DNA from 3 places in the Mesorhizobium sp. 131-3-5 genome. Region 3 is predicted to be linked to each of the others. Evidence: predicted binding sites of a transcription regulator. Region 3 holds the regulator's gene; each other region holds the start of a gene.
The links. Region 3 encodes PhoB, which activates phosphate uptake and scavenging genes when phosphate is short. Its sites were predicted from a motif close to TGTCATNNANCTGTCAT; they were not measured.
Positions count from the first base shown of each region.

Region 1: the regulator PhoB is predicted to act here: its motif matches at 1,166-1,182, upstream of JG747_RS04035 (PhoX family protein).
Region 2: the regulator PhoB is predicted to act here: its motif matches at 4,906-4,922, upstream of JG747_RS02435 (DUF1045 domain-containing protein).

Region 1 is NZ_AP023254.1:843,097-849,968, reverse strand. Features, by position in the region: gene JG747_RS04035 (PhoX family protein) at 1-1,100, opposite strand, end outside; gene JG747_RS04030 (hypothetical protein) at 1,375-1,959, shown strand; gene JG747_RS04025 (response regulator) at 2,147-2,809, opposite strand; gene JG747_RS04020 (sensor histidine kinase) at 2,806-4,197, opposite strand; gene JG747_RS04015 (hypothetical protein) at 4,369-4,707, shown strand; gene JG747_RS04010 (phosphatase PAP2 family protein) at 4,736-5,446, shown strand; gene JG747_RS04005 (helix-turn-helix domain-containing protein) at 5,742-6,020, shown strand; gene JG747_RS04000 (SulP family inorganic anion transporter) at 6,087-6,872, shown strand, end outside.
Region 2 is NZ_AP023254.1:523,245-530,116, forward strand. Features, by position in the region: gene JG747_RS02410 (bifunctional 5-dehydro-2-deoxygluconokinase/5-dehydro-2-deoxyphosphogluconate aldolase) at 1-738, shown strand, start outside; gene iolD (3D-(3,5/4)-trihydroxycyclohexane-1,2-dione acylhydrolase (decyclizing)) at 774-2,624, shown strand; gene iolE (myo-inosose-2 dehydratase) at 2,813-3,730, shown strand; gene JG747_RS02425 (hypothetical protein) at 3,774-3,992, shown strand; gene iolB (5-deoxy-glucuronate isomerase) at 3,997-4,809, shown strand; gene JG747_RS02435 (DUF1045 domain-containing protein) at 4,961-5,668, shown strand; gene JG747_RS02440 (alpha-D-ribose 1-methylphosphonate 5-triphosphate diphosphatase) at 5,704-6,843, shown strand; gene phnN (phosphonate metabolism protein/1,5-bisphosphokinase (PRPP-forming) PhnN) at 6,840-6,872, shown strand, end outside.
Region 3 is NZ_AP023254.1:1,435,428-1,442,299, forward strand. Features, by position in the region: gene pstB (phosphate ABC transporter ATP-binding protein PstB) at 1-764, shown strand, start outside; gene phoU (phosphate signaling complex protein PhoU) at 790-1,497, shown strand; gene phoB (phosphate regulon transcriptional regulator PhoB) at 1,517-2,206, shown strand; gene JG747_RS07070 (ROK family protein) at 2,219-3,469, opposite strand; gene xylF (D-xylose ABC transporter substrate-binding protein) at 3,744-4,784, shown strand; gene JG747_RS07080 (sugar ABC transporter permease) at 4,930-6,261, shown strand; gene JG747_RS07085 (ATP-binding cassette domain-containing protein) at 6,275-6,872, shown strand, end outside.

The DNA of each region.
Region 1 (6,872 bases), 590 kb from region 3:
AGATAGAAGACGACGCGGCCGTCCTTGGCGACGATGGATTCGGCGCCCTCATGCTTGAAGCGGCCCATGGCGGTGCGCTTCCTCGGTGTCGATGTCGGATCGTTGACGTCGACCTCGACGATCCAGCCGAAGCGATTGGGTTCGTGCGGCTCCTTGGCGAGGTTGAAGCGGTCGTAATGCGCGCCCCATTCATAGGCACCTTCCGGAATGCCGAGCCGCTTGTAGTTGGCGGCTTCCTTGTGGCCCTCGGGCAATTCGCCGGAGAAATAGCCGTGGATGTTCTCCTCGGCCATCACATAGGTGCCCCAAGGGGTGACGCCGCCGGCGCAATTGTTGAAAGTGCCGAACACTTTCGTGCCGGACGGGTCGGCATTGGTCTTGACGCGGTCGTGGCCGGCGACCGGGCCCGACAGCGCCATTTCGGTGGTGGCGGTGATGCGGCGGTTGAGCTTGCCGTCCCGCACCACTTGCCATTTGTCTGACACCTTGCGGATTTCGACGATGGTGCCGCCATGCGCCGCCATCTCGACATCGACCTGCTCCTTCGAGAGCGGCGCGACCTCGGCCTTCTTCTTCCCGTCCTTCTCGACGATCGAAACGATGCCCGGAAACATCAGATGCGGGTTGGTGTATTCGTGGTTGACGACGAGCAGGCCGTGCTCGGCCGAGCCGTCGATCGCGATGTAGCCGACATAGTCGTTGTTGTAGCCAAACTGTCTGGCCTGCGCCTCGGCCGACTGTTTCGTCGGGTCGAACTGCGGCGAATCGGCAAACAGCGGATCGCCCCAGCGCAACAGCACGTCGGCGTCGTAGCCCGGCGCGACATGATGCTTGTCGTCGATCCCGGCCTCGAGCTCGTCGAATTTGAAGGCGGAGCCTTCCGCGGCGCGGGCATCGTCGGCGGCGATCATGGCCAGCGGGCCGACGGTCGCGGCGATCGCCGAGACGGCGAGCGATCCCTTCAGGAATCCCCGGCGCGAGAACCGCGCGGCGATGATCTCGCCCATGGTGCGGTTGTCGGTGGGGTTGGTGGCCGGTCCTTCGTTTTCCTCGAGCAGGCTGGTGCGGAATCGGGTGTCGGGAGAGCGATGTTCGGTCACGAAGGGCCTCTGGCTTTGGAGTGGCTGGAGCTTTTTTGTCGCCTTTCGACCCCTACAGCCAACTGATCACATTTTCGTGACATCATACCTGCTCCGCCGCTCGACGCGAGGTGGTTGTCACCGTGACATCGGACTTTAGTCCAACCTTGCGCTTGCAAAAGTCCTGGAGGACAAACGCAACGGTCGGAGGTCGCTTCCGGCCAATACATCTTTCGGCGATGTTGCTGGTTGCAACGTTGGGGTGGGCGCGCCGGCTCAATCGACGGAGATCAGGATGCACGGATCGATCACGGCCCGGTGCCGCCGGCTGACGCTCGTTTCGGCGGCTGCTCTGGCGCTGACCATCATTCCCTATCGAATTGCCCTGCACGGCTCCGCCCCCGGAATCGACGCCGCATCAGCACAGGCCGCCAATGGCGGCAATGGTGGCGGCAACGGTGGCGGTGGCAACGGCGGTGGCGGCAGCGGTGGCAACGGCGGTAATGGCGGCAACAGCGGCGGCGGTAACGGCGGTAACAGCAGCGGCGGTAACGGCGGTAACAGCAGCGGCGGTAACGGCGGCAACAGCAGCGGCGGTAACAGCGGCAACGGAAATGGAAACGGCGGCAATTCCGGAACGGATGGCAGTGGTGACAACTCGGCATCCGGCAAAGGACAGAGCGACAAAGGCGTCAGCCATGTCAACGCCGCGACCGGTGACAAGGTCTCGGTGAGCGGCAACAAGATCACGGTCACACATCCCGACGGCATCACCGAAAAGATCGAAAACGGCCGTTTCAAAATGAAGGATGCGCTGGGTCGCACGATCATCGACCGCCGGGCCACGCCGGCCGATGTCAGCCGTCTAAAGGCCTTGTGAAACTGGCTAGCAGGCAACGGCCGGTTTCACACGTCACCTCCGCCGCCCCCGGCGGAGGTGATCTTCCCTTGTCCGGCCCTTGCGCGGGTCCGCAATGGCCTGACTGTTTGTTTTGCCGCGATTCCCAAGGGAAAAGCGCCATGCGCTTTGCCCGGGAAACCCGTTTCACACTTTTCCTGGAATTGCTCTAAGAGCGGTTTCTGTCCCGGTCGCGGAACTCGCGCACCATGAGAGCCGCTTCCGTGCGGTTTCGCACATTGAGTTTGGACAGCACCCCGGTCATGTGGTGCTTGACCGTCTTCTCCTGCAGCTCCAGGCGCAAGGCAACCTCCTTGTTGCTGAGCCCCTCCGCCACCAGCCGCAGGATTTCCGTCTGCCGTTCAGTCAGTTGCCGCAACCGGTCCGCCACGCCGTTGGCAGGTTGCGGGGACTGGAGATCGGAAAGCAGCCGTGCCGACAGCGTCGGCGTAAGGTAGCCCTCGCCGGCAGCCACATTGCGCAGGATGTCGGCGAGCGCGCGCGATCCGACGCCCTTGAGGATATAGCCCTGCACGCCTGCGTTCAGCGCCGTGGTTACATCGGCATTGGTCTCCGAAACCGTCAGCATGACGATCTTCTGGGCAGGATGGTCGGCGAGGATGCTGACAACCGCGGACAGGCCGCCGCCCGGCATGGAGATGTCGAGCAGCAATATGTCAGGCTGCACCGTCGAGGCGATGCGTTCGGCATCCTGCGCTGTCGCGCCTTCGCCGACGATCTCGAAACCTCCGATCTCCGACAGGCTGCGCGTCACGCCTTCGCGAAACAGCGGATGATCGTCGACAATAGCGATGCGGATAGCGCCAATCATGCTTGCTCCTCGATCGAAAGACTGATCACCAATCGCGTGCCTTGCGCTCCGGTCAAGGTCTCGAACTGGCCGCCAATGCTTTCGACCCGCTCCCTGAGGCCGGCGAGCCCCAACCCGTCGACCCGCGCCGGATCAAAACCCGGCCCGCCGTCCGACACTTCGACAAAAAGCCTGCCATTCTTCATCCCGGCCCGCACCGTCTGATCCTTGGCCCGCCCGTGGCGATAGGCATTGTTCAGCCCTTCCTGCACGAAACGATAGATGCTGATCTTTTCGGAAGTGCCGAGCTCAGGCAAATGCCTGGGTAGCGTGAGCAGCACGGACGTTCCCGTCCGGTGCTGATGTTCGTCGACCGCCATCCGCAATATGTCCGTTGCCGCGGCAGTTTCGATCTGCGGCAAGACGAGACCGGTGCAGATACCGCGAATTTCGCGCATCGCATCCTCCAGCGTCTTGCGGATCATCGCGACCTCGGTCGCGCGGTTTTCGCCCCAATGGCCGTCGCCGGAGAATACCGGGCTGTCCATGCGCAGCGCCGCCAGGGCCACGAGTTGCGCCGGTCCGTCATGCAGGTCGGCACCGATCCGGCGCAAATATCGTTCGTTGAGCGCGGTGGCGCGGCGGGACGCCCTCTGCACACGCTGCCGCAAGGCGCTGTTTTGCGTCACCAGGCCTTGCAACTCCGACACCTGGCGGCGCAGCGCCCCGCGCTGATCGTCGATGGTGCGGCTGGCGCGCAGCACGATGCTCGACAGGAGCAGAAAAGCCGTCAGGGTGGTGCCGGCCACGATCAGCCAGCTCGACAGCAGGGCAGAGGCCAGCGTGGCCTTGAAATCAGTGGCGACCTCGAAGAATTCGGTGACGGCCACCACCTCGCCCGACCAGGGTTCGCGCACGGGATTGTAGATCTCCAGCAATGGCACGCCCGCGGCCTGCTCCTTGCTTTCGGTTTCGTCGAACGTGTCGAATTGGGCGGTGACGTTGCCCTGAAAGGCGGACCGCAGATCGTCGGTCAGATCAAAGCGGCGGCCGATCAAAGTTGCATCTTTCGCGTAGAGCACGGTGCCGTCCCGGCGCCAGAGCCTGAACGAGACCAGGCGCTTGCCGAGCGCGCCCTGGCCGAGCGTCTCGTCGAGCGCCTGCTTGACGGACTCGCTGAGCTCCTCGCTCTTGCGCAGGTCCGGCAGCAGCGGCGCGATCACGCTGTCGACATAGAGCGCCGTCGTGGCTGCCGAATTGCGGGTGACGCCGTCCCGGATCTGCGACGTCACCCAGGCACCCACCACCAGCATGACGGCCAGCAGGCCAAAGCCGCCGGCAACGAGGAATTGCAGGGCAAGCGAAAGCTCGCTCCAGCGCCGCGCCAAATTCTGCAGAATGCGAATCATGATCCCCTGACCGCCCTTCCATCGAACAGCTGGGCGACATCGCACATTGAGCCTCAGTCTTGCCGTTGCCAAGACCCTGTCGTTAGAACGAGGTCGCTTGACGTCTCGAGGCGCTTCGGAAACAAGGTCCGCGGCACATGCGGCGGCAGCCGCTTCGAGGGGGATGGGACGTTGAGTTTTTCGGGACTGCTGCAGCTTGGCTTTTCGACGGTGATCTTCCTTTTGGCGGCGACCGCCGCCAAGCAATGGGGACTGGCGCCGAGCCTCGGCAAGATCCTGTTGACGCTCGCGCTCTATTCGCTGGGCAATCTGATCATGCTGCGGCTGATCCGCGAATTCGGCATGTCGGTGTCGTTCAGCCTCTCGGCGGTCATCCAGCTGGTCTCGGTCAACGTCGTGGCGCTGGTGTTCTTCGGCGAGCGCGTCAACGCGCTGCAGGCCACCGGCATCGTGCTGGCGATCGCCGCAGTGGCGCTGATCACGCTTGGGCCCTATCTGCAGGGGCGTTGATCGAGATGAAGATTGCGACACCGGCCCGATGAAAGACACCGCAAGCACCCTGCTCAACCGCATCGAATTCCCGGTGCTGCTGGCCGGCCTGGTCATCGCCGGCGGCCTGTGGGGCTTCGTGGAGCTCATGGAGGTGGCGCGGGCAACCGCGTCGCACGCCTTCGACACCGAAATCCTGCTTGCCTTCCGCCAGGTTGGCCAACCGGCAATCCCGATCGGCCCATCGTGGCTGGAAGGCGCGATGCGCGACATCACCAGCCTCGGCAGCGCCAGCGTGCTGGTGCTGATCACGACGGCAACGATCCTCTTTTTGCTGTTGATCCGCCGGCCGGGGACGGCACTTCTCATCTTCGTCGCCGTGGCCGGCGGCCAGGTGCTGTCGAGCCTGCTGAAGGTCGGCGTCGACCGGCCGCGGCCCGAGCTCGTTTCGCATTTGGTCAGCGAGACGTCGCTTTCCTTCCCAAGCGGCCACGCCATGCTGTCGGCGGTGACCTATCTCACGCTTGGTTCGCTCGCGGCGCGCTTCCTGCATGGCAGGGCGACGAAGATCTACGTCTTGTCGCTGGCCGTGCTGACGACTGTGCTGGTCGGCGTCAGCCGCATCTATCTCGGCGTCCACTGGCCGTCGGATGTGCTGGCCGGCTGGTGCGCGGGCTTCGCCTGGGCGATGCTGTGCTGGCTGGTGGCGCGTGTGTTGCAGCGCCGCAAGGTGGTGAGCGACGATGCCGATGGCGCCTGACCGCACCCTCGGGCTTGCGCTCAGATCAAGCGGTTGATGAGGTGTCCACCACAGCCTGCCAGAGCCAGAACCATCGAAAGCAGGGATGCGGATGTCATCAAGGTCTTGAAAATATTCACCGCGTTACCCCCTGCCCAGATGGGCAGCACCCTAGCCTGCAATCCTCGGGAAGTATCGGAAAAAATGGACAATCAGGCGAAGGCGCTTACGCCTCAGACATTCATATTGATGCTTGAAACATCATGACAATGGTATTATACCTTATTCCTGCAGACTCAGACATGGGGTCCGGCCGATGATCACTGCCGCGCAGATGCGTGCCGCAAGGGCCTTGGCCGGCATCGACCAGAAGACGCTCGCCGAACGCGCAGGCGTTTCGCTTCCGACCATCCAGCGCATGGAAGCGAGCGATGGCGTGGTCCGGGGCGTGGTCGATACGCTGATGAAGGTCATCCAGGCGCTCGACGAGGCCGGGGTGGAGTTGATCGGCGAGAACCAGGCCAGCGAGCGCGGCGGCAGGGGCGTGCGCCTCAAACCCGCCGTGCCGCCAGATCCCAGGGCTGAGCCGGCATAAGTCGCGACGGCGACCGCCGACATTCCTGCCGACGATCCCGCCGCCTTCATGTGCGGAAGGCAGTCCATGGATCAGACACGGCAGGCAGTGCATCAATCGACCCAAAGGTCGGCCCACAAATCGACTCGTGGGTCGGCCCAAGGGTCGGCCCAAGGGTCGGCAAGCCCGACATTTGCCGAATTGTTCACGCCCAAACTGGTGACGGTCTGGCGCGAAGGTTACCACCTGCCGCAGTTCAAGGCCGACTTCATGGCCGGGCTGACCGTCGCCATCGTGGCGCTGCCGCTGTCGATGGCGATTGCGATCGCCTCCGGCGTGACGCCGGAGCGCGGCCTGTTCACAGCCATCGTCGGCGGCTTCATCATCTCGGCATTCGGCGGCAGCCGCTTCCAGATCGGCGGGCCGGCCGGCGCCTTCATCGTGCTGGTGGCGGCGACCGTCCAGCGCGAAGGTGTCGATGGATTGCTTCTGGCAACGATGATGGCCGGCGTGTTCCTGCTCGCCATCGGCTATCTCAGGCTTGGCACCTACATCAAATTCATCCCCTATCCGGTGACGGTCGGCTTCACCGCCGGCATTGCGATCATCATCTTCTCCGGCCAGATCGTCGAATTGTTCGGGCTTAAGCTTGCGGGGCCGGAGCCGGGGCCGCTGCTGCCGAAATTGATGGCGATCGGGCAGGCGGCCGGCACGGTAAACATCTCGGCGACGCTGGTGGCGGTGCTGACCATCGTCACCATTGTCGCGGTGAAGCGCTGGCGGCCGGGCTGGCCGGGCATGCTGATCGCCGTCGGACTTGCCTCGCTGGTGGTGGCGCTGCTGGCGTTGCCGGCTGAAACCATCGGCACGCGC
Region 2 (6,872 bases), 910 kb from region 3:
GTCAAGGCGGCGGCGAAGGTCGCGGCCGGCCGTGACGGCTACGGCATGCTGATCGACGAGAAACATGGCCGCGAGGCGATGTTCGAATTCGCCAGGCATTCCTTCGCCTGGCTCGGACGCCCTGTGGAACTGCCGGGCTCGCGGCCGCTGCGTTTTGAGTTCTCGCAGGACATCGGCTCGCAACTGGTGGAATGGCCGGTCGACCATTGCATCAAGTGCCTGTGCTTCTACCACCCCGACGATCCGGCGGCCTTGAAGGAGGAACAGCAGCAGAAATTGCGCGCGCTGTTCGAGGCGGCGCGGAAAGTCGGCCGGGAACTGCTCGTCGAGATCATCGCGGGCAAGCACGGCAAGCTCGACGACACGACCATTCCGCGCGCGCTGGAAGAGCTTTATGCGCTCGGCATCAAGCCGGATTGGTGGAAACTCGAACCGCAGGCTTCAGCCGGTGCCTGGACCAGGATCGAAGCGGTCATCCTGAAGCATGATCCGTGGTGCCGCGGCATCGTGCTGCTTGGGCTGGAAGCGCCGCAGGACGAGCTGGAAGCCGCCTTTGCGGCCACCGCCAAGGCGCCGATCGTCAAGGGTTTCGCCGTCGGCCGCACCATCTTCGTCCATGCGGCCGAAGAGTGGCTGGCCGGCAGGATGTCGGATGACGAGGCTGTCGCCGACATGGCGTCGCGCTTCGAACAGTTGACCGAGGCGTGGCTTGCCGCGCGCGGCCGCAAGGCGGCATAAGAAGGCGCGGCACAAGGACTGCGGAGGAAAACACCATGAGCAAGACAATCCGCCTGACGATGGCGCAGGCGCTGACCCGCTTCCTGTCCCGCCAGATGACCGAGATCGGCGGCAAAAAAGTGCCCATCTTCGGCGGCGTCTGGGCGATCTTCGGCCACGGCAATGTCGCTGGCATGGGCGAGGCGCTCTACCAGGTGCGCGACGAACTGCCGACCTTCCGCGCCCACAATGAACAGGCGATGGCGCATGCGGCTATCGCCTATGCCAAGGCCAATTTCCGCAGCCGCTTCATGGCCGCGACCTCTTCGATCGGCCCCGGCGCGCTCAACATGGTGACGGCGGCGGCGCTTGCCCATGTAAACAGGTTGCCTGTCCTGTTTTTGCCCGGCGACGTCTTCGCCAACCGCATCCCCGACCCGGTGCTGCAGCAGGCCGAGGATTTTTCCGACGGCACGGCGACGGTCAATGACTGCTTCCGTCCGGTGTCGCGCTATTTCGACCGCATCACGCGGCCGGAGCAGATCATCCCGGCGCTGAGCCGCGCCATGCAGGTGCTGACCGATCCGGCCGATTGCGGCCCGGTGACGCTGTCGCTCTGCCAGGATGTGCAGGCCGAGGCCTATGACTATCCCGAAAGCTTTTTCGCCGAACGGGTCTGGCACCAGCGCCGGCCGCGCCCGGACCGCCACGAACTCGCCGCCGCTGTGGCGGCACTCAAGGGCTCGAAGAAGCCGCTGATCATCGCCGGCGGCGGCGTTCTCTATTCGCAGGCCTCCGATGCGCTGGCCGAATTCGCCCAGGGCGCCGGTATTCCGGTCTGCGAGACACAAGGCGGCAAATCCTCGCTGCCGGACGATCATCCGCTCAACATGGCGGCGGTCGGCGTCACCGGCACCTCGGCCGCCAACCGGCTGGCGGAAGATGCCGATGTGGTGCTCGCCATCGGCACGCGCCTGCAGGATTTCACCACCGGCTCATGGGCGCTTTTCAAGACTTCCGGCAAGACCATCATCGGGCTGAACGTCCAACCTTTCGATGCCGGCAAGCACCGGGCACTCCCGCTGGTCGCCGACGCGGCCGAGGGACTGGCCGAACTCGGTGCCGTGCTGAAGGGCTGGAAGGCGCCTGCCGCCTGGACCGACGATGCGGCCAAGGGCAAGAAGGCCTGGCAGGCCGACGCGGCCAAGGTGACGGCCTCGACCAACGCCGCTTTCCCGTCCGACGCGCAGGTGATCGGCGCCGTGCAGCGGGCCATGGGCTCCGGCGTGACCTTGTTGCATGCAGCCGGCGGTCTGCCCGGCGAATTGCACAAGCTTTGGCAGGCCGGCGCGCCGGGTTCCTACCACGCCGAATACGGCTTCTCGACCATGGGCTACGAGATTGCCGGCGGGCTCGGCACCAAGATGGCCAAGCCCGGCGAAGAGGTGGTCGTCATGATCGGCGACGGCTCCTATCTGATGCTGAATTCGGAGATCGCCACCTCGGTGATGCTGGGTTTGAAGCTCACCATCGTGCTGCTCGACAACCGTGGGTATGGCTGCATCAACCGGCTGCAGATGGCGACCGGCGGCGCCAACTTCAACAATCTCCTGAAGGATTCGCGCCACGAAATCCTGCCCGACATCGACTTCGCCGCGCACGCGGCGAGCATGGGCGCAATTGCCGAGAAAGTGCCGTCGATCGCCGGCCTGGAAAACGCCCTGCAGAAGGCGAAGACGAACGACCGCACCACCGTGCTGGTCATCGACACCGACCCGCTGGTCTCCACCGACGCCGGCGGCCATTGGTGGGATGTGGCGGTGCCGGAAGTCTCCGCGCGGCCGCAGGTCAACGCGGCGCGCAAGGCCTATGACGAAAAGCGCCAGATGCAGAGCGTTGGCGATTGATGCTAAGTCGGCGCTGCTCCCTACCTCCCCCTTGTGGGGAGGTCGGACCGAGGGTCCGGGTGGGGGTCGGCGTCGCACCCCCACCCCGCTGCTTCGCAGCGACTTGCCGGGGCGAGCCACGGGTCTCGCCCGTCCTTCGGACCCCCACAAGGGGGAGGACAGATACGAACTGAAACTGGAGTGACGACTTGAAAGCCAAACTGGGCATGTCCCCCATCGCGTGGTGGAACGACGATCTTGCGGAACTGAGCGATGACGTGTCGCTGGAGGAGTGCCTGCGCCAGTCGCGCTCGGCCGGCTTCACCGGCATGGAGATGGGGCGGCGCTTCCCCAACGATCCCGCTGTCATGCTGCCGATCCTGAAAGCCGCCGACGTGACGCTGTGCGGCGGCTGGTTTTCCGGCACGCTGGTCGATGAGGAGATGAGCAAGAACAAGGATCGCATCCAGCCGATGATCGAGCTGTTCAAGGCGGTCAACGCGCCTTGCATCGTCTATGGCGAGGTCGGCCGCTCGATCCAGGGCGACCGCTCGAAGCCGCTGGCCACCAAGCCGAAACTCACCGGCGACGAGATGAAGGCCTATGCAAGGCGCCTGACCGAATTCGGCGAATGGTGCGCCGAACAAGGCATGCCGCTGTCCTATCATCACCACATGGCGGCGGTGGTCGAGACCGAGCCGGAGCTCGATGCATTCATGCGCCATTCCGGCGAAGGCATTCCGCTGCTGCTCGATGCCGGACACCTGGCCTTTGCCGGCGGCGATGTGCTGCGCGCCATCGACAACCACCACAAGCGCATCAGCCATGTGCATGTGAAGGATGTGCGCATGGATGTGATCGACAGGCTCGACCGCACGAAACAGTCGTTCCTCGACGCCGTGGCGCTCGGCGCCTTCACCGTGCCGGGCGACGGCTCGCTCGACTTCGGCGCCATCGTGCAGCGCTTCGCCGACCATGGCTATGAAGGCTGGTTCGTGGTCGAGGCCGAGCAGGACCCGAAGAAGAACCCGCCGCTCAAGATGGCGCAGGTCGGCCACAAGGAGCTGATGCGGGTGATGACATCAGCCGGCTACACGGTCGAAACCCAGGGTTTTCCGAATGCCTGACGCGACGGGTTCACGGCGAGGCAGGTTGCTGTAGATTGGCCCGATGAAAGATTCCGAGCACCCCTTCTTCCGCCCGTTGTGGCGGCGTGTCGCCGTCGTCGCGGTCTGTATCATCTGGTCGATCATCGAGTTCACCACCGGCACGCCATTCTGGGGCACCATCGCGCTCGGCTTCGCCGGCTATGCCGTCTGGCAGTTTTTTTATCTGTACAAGCCGGTTGATGAGAACAAGGCGCCGGCCGAGTCCGAACCGAAGGAGTAACCCGATGTCGAAGCTGCTGGTGAAGGCCGACAAGGGCCATGGCCGCGTTGCCCATGTGACGCCGAAAAGCGCCGGCTGGACCTATGTCGGTTTCGACCTGCATCGGCTGCAGCCCGGCGAAAGCGCCTCGGGAAAGACGCAAGACCGCGAAGTCTGCCTGGTGTTCGTCACCGGCAAGGGCAGCGCGACAGCCGGCGGCAAGGATCTCGGCCTGCTCGGCGCGCGTATGTCGCCTTTCGAGGGCAAGCCGTGGTCGGTCTATGTGCCCGAGGGATCGGACTGGTCGGTGACAGCGGACACCGAATTGGAACTCGCAGTCTGCTCGGCCCCCGGCCTCGGCGGCGGCTTGCCGGTTCGGGTGATCGGGCCGGACGATCTCGGCCAGGAGGTGCGCGGCAAGGGCACCAACACGCGCTACGTCACCAACATCCTGCCGGAAGGCAAGCCGGCCGATTCTTTGCTGGTGGTCGAGGTCATCACGCCGGGCGGCCACACGTCGAGCTATCCGCCGCACAAGCATGACCAGGACAATCTGCCGGCAGAATCCTATCTCGAGGAGACCTATTACCACCGCCTCAACCCGCCGCAGGGCTTTGCCTTCCAGCGCGTCTACACCGATGCCGACACGAATGGCCATCGCGCGCTGGACGAAGCCATGGCGATCGAGGATGGCGATGTCGTGCTGGTGCCCAAAGGCTATCACCCCTGCGCCGCCTGCCATGGCTACGATCTCTACTATCTCAACGTCATGGCCGGGCCGAAGCGGACGTGGAAATTCCACAATGCGCCCGAGCACGAATGGTTGATGAAGGCCTGACCGTTTTGCGTTTCCGGCTGAACTTATTGGTCCAGCTCGGAAAAATCGTCGGCTAAGGACCTATTGGGTCGATTTGCCTTCGAAAACCCTTCAAAGCTTCGTCAATCCGTCATGGAAATCACCTATGGCAGCGGTCTGACGAGGATTTTCGATGCGTTATGCCATCTACTTCACCCCCCGGCAGGACGAACCGCTGGCGCGGATCGCCGCCAACTGGCTGGGCCGTGACCCATTCGGCGCGGCGACAAGGCCGGTTGAGGCCGTGGCCGATCTGGCGGCGGAGGAAGTTGCCTTCCACACCGCCTCGGCACGCCGCTATGGATTCCACGCGACGCTGAAAGCACCCTTTCGCCTGGCTGCCAGCGAGACCGAGACGTCGCTGCGCGCCGCAATCGACCATTTTGCCGAAGCGACGCCGGTTGTGACGATCCCGCGTCTCTTCGTCAGCCAGATCGACAGCTTCTTCGCGCTGGTGCCGGAAGGACCGCTGCCGCCGCTCAACCGTTTCGCCGACGAGGTGGTGCGCGATTTCGACCGCTTCCGCGCGCCACTGACCGAGGCCGAGATCGAACGGCGCAGCCCGGATTCGCTGAAGCCGGCCGAGTTCCGCAATCTCTGCCAGTGGGGTTACCCCTATGTCTTCGAGACCTTCCGCTTCCACATGACTCTGTCGGGCCGCGCCGGGCCACAGGAAAGCCCTCGTTTGCGCGCAGCAATCGACAGCCTGTTCGCGGATGTGTTGCGGCAGCCGGTGCTGGTCGACGCGTTGACGCTGTTTATCGAGCCCGAACCGGGCGCGCCGTTCATGGTGCTTTCGCAGCACGCGCTGGGACGCCGCCCGGCAAGGAAAACTGCCTGAACTAACCTGCTCGAAGAACCAAAGGACTGCCCGAAATGACCGCCGAAACCGCTCTTTCCAACGCCCGCATCGTGCTTGCCAACGAGATCGTCGAGGGGTCGCTGGTGCTGCGTGACGGCTTTATCGCCGGCATCGATGCCGGCGGCAGCCGGTCGGGCGAGGACATGGGCGGCGACTATGTCATTCCCGGGCTGGTCGAGCTGCACACCGACCACCTGGAAGGCCATTACGCACCCCGGCCTAAGGTGCGCTGGAATCCGATCGCCGCGGTGCTTGCCCATGACGCGCAGGTGGCGACGGCCGGCATCACCACCGTGCTCGACGCCTTGCGCGTCGGCATGGACGAGGACGCCGACCTCACCTTAGCCGATATCCGCAAGCTGGCCGATGCCATCGAGGACAGCGTCGCGCAGGATCGTCTGCGCGCCGATCACTTCCTGCATCTGCGCTGCGAGGTTTCGGCGCCGGACTGCCTGCAGGCCTTCGCCGATTTCGACCGGGACGACCGGGTCAAGCTGGCCTCGCTGATGGATCATGCGCCCGGCCAGCGTCAGTTCGTCAATCTCGAAACCTATGCCTATTACTACCAGCGCAAGCTGAAGCTGACCGACCGCGACTTCAAACTGTTCTGCGAAAAGCGGATGGCGGAATCGGCGCGCTATTCGGCGCCGAACCGCGCGGTGATCGCGGCTGCCTGCCGTGAGCGCGGCATTGTGCTTGCCAGCCATGACGACGCCACATCGGGCCATGTCGACGAGGCGATCGAGCAGGGCGTGCGCGTTGCCGAGTTCCCGACCACCGAGGAAGCGGCGCGCGCTTCGAAGGCCGCGGGCCTGGGTGTTCTGATGGGTGCGCCGAATGTCATGCGCGGCGCCTCGCATTCGGGCAATGTCTCGGCGCGCGCGCTGGCCGGCGACGGGCTGCTCGACATCTTGTCATCAGACTATATTCCCTTCAGCCTGATCCAGTCGGCCTTCTTCCTCGGCGACATGGTCGAAGGCATTTCGCTGCCGCAGGCGGTCGCCATGGTGTCGAAGAACCCGGCCGAGGCCGTTGGCCTGACCGACCGCGGCGTCATCGAGCAGGGCCGCCGCGCCGACCTGGTGCGCGTGCGCGTCGACGACCATGTTCCGGTGGTGCGCACCGTCTGGCGGCAAGGGCGCCGGGTCGCATGATGGTGTCGGCCTTGATCGAGCGCGAGTTG
Region 3 (6,872 bases):
AGGCGGTGACCAAGGCCAAGATCGAGGTCAAGAACCTCAACTTCTACTACGGCCAGTCGAAGGCGCTGAAGGATATCACGCTGTCGCTGCCCGAGCGCAGCGTCACCGCCTTCATCGGCCCGTCGGGTTGCGGAAAGTCGACGCTGCTGCGCGTCTTCAACCGCATCTACGAGCTTTATCCCAAGCAGACCGCCGAGGGCCAGGTGCTGCTCGACGGCCAGAACATCCTCGACCGTTCGCAGGATCTCAACCTGCTGCGCACCAAGATCGGCATGGTGTTCCAGAAGCCGACGCCGTTCCCGATGTCGATCTACGAGAACATCGCTTTCGGCGTCAGGCTCTACGAGAAGATCAGCAAGGCCGAGATGGACGGCCGTGTCGAGCAGGCGCTCAAGCGCGCGGCGCTGTGGACCGAGGTCAAGGACAAGCTCAATGCCAGCGGCCTCAGCCTGTCGGGCGGCCAGCAGCAGCGGCTGTGCATCGCCCGCACCGTGGCGGTGAAGCCGGAGGTGATCCTGCTCGACGAGCCGGCCTCGGCGCTTGACCCGCTGTCGACCGCCAAGATCGAGGAGCTGATCGACGAGTTGCAGGCCGACTACACGATCGTCATCGTCACCCACAACATGCAGCAGGCGGCGCGCGTCTCGAAGCAGACCGCCTTCATGTATCTGGGCGAACTGGTCGAGTTCGACCGCACCGAGAAGATCTTCACGTCGCCTCGCGAGAAGCGCACGCAAGACTACATCACCGGCCGCTTCGGCTGATCGCACGCATACGAGGACCAGGATCATGGCCGAACACACAGTCGCAGCCTTCGACGAGGATCTCGGACAGATCAGCAGGCTGATCAGCGACATGGGCGATCTCGCCGGCTCGATGGTCGGCGGCGCCACCAAGGCACTGCTGAACTCCGACAATGCTCTCGCTCAGCGCGTCGTCTCCGACGACGCCATCATGGATGCGCGCCAGCGCGAACTCGACGACCGCGCCATCACGCTGATCGCCAAGCGCCAGCCGATGGCCGACGACCTGCGTCATGTCGTCGGCTCGATCCGCATGGCCGGCGACCTCGAACGCATTGGCGACCTTGCCAAGAACATCGCCAAGCGCGTCGGCACTGTCGGCCTCAGCGCCACGCCGCGCGACCTGTCGCATTCCATCGACGCCATGGCGCAGCTGGTGTTGATCCAGGTGCAGGGTGTGATCGAGGAGTATGCGGCGCGCGATGCCGCGGCACTGGCGAAGCTGCGCGCCGACGACGAGCGCATCGACGTCAAATACACCTCCGTCTTCCGCGAATTGCTGACCTATATGATGGAAGACCCGCGCAACATCACGGCTTGCACGCATCTGTTGTTTTGCGCCAAGAATCTCGAACGCATCGGCGACCATGTGACCAACATCGCCGAGAATGCGTACTATGTCCTGACCGGCACTCAACTGCCCGCCAACCGTCCAAAACAGGACGAGACGGCGATGTCGGCGCCGGCGGCCTGAGCGCAGGGGTAATCAATCGATGATCGCACCACGCATCATGGTGGTGGAGGACGAGGAGCCGCTCGGCGTGCTCCTCCGCTACAATCTGGAATCGGAGGGTTACCAGGTCGAGGTGGTGACCCGCGGCGACGAAGCCGAAATCCGCCTGCAGGAGAACGTGCCCGACCTCCTTGTGCTCGACTGGATGGTGCCGGCGGTGTCCGGCATCGAACTCTGCCGGCGCCTGCGAATGCGGCCCGAGACCGAGCGGCTGCCGATCATCATGCTGACCGCCCGGGGCGAGGAAAGCGACCGTGTACGTGGGCTCTCCACCGGCGCCGACGACTATCTGGTCAAGCCGTTCTCGACGCCGGAATTCATGGCCCGCGTCAAGGCGCTGCTGCGCCGCGCCAAGCCGGAAGTGCTGTCCAGCGTGCTCAAGGTCGGCGATATCGTGCTCGACCGTGAATCGCACCGGGTCTACCGCAAGAAGAGCGAGATCCGGCTCGGGCCGACCGAATTCCGCCTGCTCGAATTCATGATGCGGCACCCCGGGCGCGTGTTCTCGCGCAGCCAACTGCTCGACAATGTCTGGGGCGAGACGATCTACATCGACGAGCGCACCGTGGACGTGCATGTCGGCCGGTTGCGCAAGGCGGTCAACAATGGCCGCATGCCGGATGTCATCCGCACCATCCGTGGGGCGGGCTACGCGATCCGCGAGGATTGAGCACGACCTGACTCAGGCGACGTTTTTCTTCGCGGCAGGGCCTGCTTTCGTTTGCACGCCGGGCGCGAAAATCTCCTGGTCGACGAAGGTCAGCGCGCGCATGGCACAGCCTTCGCGGATCAGCGGCAGTTCGTTCGGCTCGGTGTCGAAGGAGATCGATTTCGAGTGCTGGCCGCCGGCGGTCTGGGCGATGGCCTCGCGCAATGCCGGCTCGATCAGGTCGAAGGCAGCGGCGCTGACGCCGACCATGGCGACGGGCGCGGGATCGATCAGCGCAAACAGGCTGCCGAGGCCGTAGCCGAGTGCCTCCCCGGCCTTGCGGTAGGCTTCGCGCTCGGGCCCGTCCCGTTCCCGTGCCGTCGCGGCCAGCGCCCGCATCTGCGCGTCGCTGACATCGGCCACCGGCTCGGTGTCCTCGCCGAGCTGCCTGGCGTTGCGCCAGATGGCGTAATTGCCGGCATAGGCCTCGACACAGCCGCGCCGCCCGCAGCGGCAGAGCGCGCCGCCCGGCCGGTGGATCATGTGGCCGAATTCGCCGCCTGAGGAATGGGTGCCAGTGAACAACTCGCCCTTCAGCACCAGCCCCATGCCGATGCCGTGCGAAAGCAGGATGGCGATGAAGTCGTCACGGTAGCGCTCGGGATCGCGCCAGCGCAGCGCCACCGCCATCATGTTGCAGTCGTTTTCCATGGTGGCGGGGATACCGAACTCGGCTTCGAGTATGTCTGCGAAGGCGATGTCGGTCTGCGGTGTGATCGGCGACCACAGCATCGCCCGGGCCTCGGTGTCGGTGATGCCCTGGATCGCCAGCGCGATGCGGGCGACGCTGCGTACGTCGATGTCGGGATCCTCGAGGCGCCGCCGCACTATGGCCACGCACTCGCCGATCAGCGCCTCGCGCGACATGGTCAGCGTGTCCAGCCGGCGCTGTTCCTCCGATATCACCTGGCCGGCATAGTCGATGACTGCGACCGATAGGAAATTCAGCGACAGCACCACGGTCATCACAGCCGCGGCCTCCGGATTGAGGCCGAGGCCGACCTGCGGCCTGCCGCGTTTCAGCGCGCCGGCCTCGCTCGGCTTGCCCTCGGCCAGGATGCCTTCACCGATCAGGTCGGAGGAAATCGCCGATATGGTCGAATGGCTGAGGCCGGTGGTCGCTGCGATCTCGGTGCGCGAGGGCCGGCCGGCCCGGCGCACGGCCGCGATCACCATCGCGCGGTTGCGCCGGCGCAGATCGTCGTGGCGGATTCCGACCGACATGTTTTTTCACATCCTCCCGGTCGCCGCGGTTCTTCCGGTCCTCCCTCGAACGCTGCCGGCGACACGGTCAAATACTGGCAGAAGCGGCCTGTGCTGTCATTTATTTATTGCGAAGCTCGAAAAAAATTCAGAGGGACATCAAAATCCATCAGAATCGTTGTTGACAGCGTTCCGGTGTTGGATCAGTGTTTTTTCGAGGCTCGAAAAAATAGGGCCTTTGTGCCGGCCTTAGGGCCAGTTTGGTCGCGCCATACGCGGCGCAGGGAGGAATATCATGAAGAGATTCACAGCCGCCATCCTGGCGGGTGTCGCCATGTCGCTGACGCTTGCGTCGGTCGCGCAGGCGAAGGACAAGGTCATCGGCGTTTCGTGGTCCAACTTCCAGGAAGAGCGCTGGAAGACCGACGAGGCCGCCATGAAGAAGGCGATCGAGGCCGCCGGCGACAAGTACATTTCCGCCGATGCGCAGTCCAATCCTGGCAAGCAGCTTACCGATGTCGAGAGCCTGATCTCGCAGGGCGCCAATTCGCTGATCATCCTGGCCCAGGATGCCTCGGCCATCGGCCCGGCCGTGCAGAAGGCGCTGGACGAAGGCATTCCGGTCGTCGGCTATGACCGCCTGATCGAGAACAAGGACGTCTTCTACCTGACCTTCGACAACAAGGAAGTCGGTCGCTTGCAGGCCAGCGCGGTGTTCAAGGCCAAGCCGGAAGGCAACTATGTCTTCATCAAGGGCTCGGGCGCCGATCCGAACGCCGACTTCCTGTTCGCGGGCTCGATGGAAGTGCTCAAGGCTGCCATCGACAGCGGCAAGATCAAGAATGTCGGCGAGGCCTATACAGACGGCTGGCTGCCCGCCAACGCCCAGAAGAACATGGAGCAGTTCCTGACCGCCAACGACAACAAGGTCGACGCGGTCGTCGCGGCCAATGACGGCACCGCCGGCGGCGTCGTCGCGGCGCTGACGGCGCAGGGTCTTGCCGGCACCGTGCCGGTTTCGGGTCAGGACGGCGACCATGCCGCGCTGAACCGCATCGCGCTTGGCACCCAGACCGTGTCGGTGTGGAAGGACGCGCGCGAACTCGGCAAGAACGCCGCCGAGATCGCCTCGCAGCTGGCCGACGGCAAGAAGATGACCGACATCGCCGGTGTGAAGGACTTCACGACGCCCGGCGGCAACACCGTCAAGTCGCTGTTCCTGACCCCGGTGGCCATCACCAAGGACAATCTCAACGTCGTCATCGACGCCGGCTGGATCAAGAAGGACGAAGTCTGCGCGGGTGTCGCCGCCGGCAGCGTCGCCGCCTGCAACTAAAATGGCGCAATACCGTTCGATATCGACGCCGCGGCCCAAAAGCCGCGGCGTTTCTCAAGGGGCTTCCCGCTTCAAATGACCGCGGAAAGCAAATAGCATCCATGTTCGGTACCCGCGCCAGACGGTAAACCGGTGGGAGGATAGCATGACCGACACGACCTCTAATCAACCGGTCGGCAGCACTACAGCGGACAAGGCGCGTGCATCCGAACTCAGCGCCGTCGGACGGTTCCTCAAGGCTACCGAGCTCGATACGCGCATGCTCGGCATGGTCGGTGCACTGCTGGTCATCTGGGTCGGCATCCATATCCTGTCGGGCGGGCTTTTCCTGACACCGCGCAATCTGTGGAACCTGTCGGTGCAGACCTCGTCGGTCGCGATCATGGCGACCGGCATGGTGCTGGTCATCGTCATGCGCAACATCGACCTCTCGGTTGGATCCGTCGAAGGCGTGATCGGCATGATCATGGGCGTGGCGCAGGCTGAATTCCTCATCCGCGTCGTCGGTTTCCAGCTTGGAAACCCCTGGCTCTGGATCATCGCGCTGGCGGCTGGCGTGGCGCTTGGTCTCCTGATCGGCGCGTTCCAGGGCTTCATCATCGCCTATATGGAGGTTCCGGCCTTCATCGTGACGCTGGGCGGCCTGCTGGTCTGGCGCGGCATGGCATGGCTGATCACCAGCGGGCGCACGGTCGCGCCGCTCGACACGACTTTCCAGCTGATGGGCGGCGGACCACGCGGCTCGATCGGCGCCACCGCCAGCTGGATCGTCGGTGTCGTCGCCTGCGTGGCGGTCGCCTTCATGCTGCTCAATGGCAGGTCGCAGCGCAAGCGGTTCCACTTTCCGCTGCGCCCTGTCTGGGCCGAGACCTTGCTTGGCGTGGTTGCCTGCGCCGCTATCCTTGGCGCCGTCTGGATCGCCAATTCCTATCCATGGCCGATCGGCATCGTGCGCCAGTATGCCCAGCAGAACGGCATTACCGTTCCCGAAGGCGGGCTGTACATCGCGCATGGCATTGCCATACCGGTGCTGATGGCGGTGGCCGTCGGCATCATCATGACCTTCATCACCAAGCGCACGCGTTTCGGCCGCTACGTCTTCGCTATTGGCGGCAATCCGGAGGCGGCCGAACTAGCCGGCATCAACACCCGCTGGGTGACCATGAAGGTGTTCATGATCATGGGCGTGCTGGCGGCGGTCAGCGCGGCGATCTCGTCGGCCCGGCTCAACGCGTCGACCAATGCGCTGGGCACGCTGGACGAGCTTCTGGTCATCGCCGCCGCCGTAATCGGCGGCACGTCGCTCGCCGGCGGTTCCGGCACCGTGATGGGCGCCATGCTGGGCGCGCTTCTGATGCAGTCATTGCAGTCGGGCATGGTGCTGCTCGGCATCGACTCGCCGCTGCAGAGCATTGTCGTCGGCGCCGTGCTGGTCATCGCGGTGTGGCTCGACACCGTCTATCGCAAGCGGGTTTAGGGGAGAAACGATCATGGCCGACAAAATCGCTCCCGCAACTGCCCCCACAACTGCGGCCCCTGGCACGCCGCTGATCGACATGCGCAACATCTCGATCGCCTTTGGCGGCATCCGCGCCGTCGACGATGCCTCGATCGATCTTTTCCCCGGCGAGGTCGTGGCGCTGCTCGGCCATAACGGCGCCGGCAAATCGACGCTGATCAAGATCCTGTCAGGCGCCTACAAGCGCGATGCCGGCCAGATATTCGTCAATGGCGAGGAGGCTTCGATCTCCAACCCGCGCGACGCCAAGAAATACGGCATCGAGACCATCTACCAGACGCTCGCCTTGGCCGACAACGTCGACGCCGCCGCCAATCTGTTCCTCGGCCGCGAGCTGATGACCGGCTGGGGCACGCTCGACGACGTTGCCATGGAGGCCGAGGCCCGCAAGGTGATGGGCCGGCTCAATCCGCGCTTCCAGCGCTTCAAGGAGCCGGTGATCAAGCTGTCGGGCGGCCAGCGCCAGTCGGTGGCGATCGCGCGCGCGATCCTGTTCAACGCCCGCATCCTGATCATGGACGAGCCGACGGCAGCCCTTGGTCCGCAGGAGACGGCGCAGGTCGGCGAAC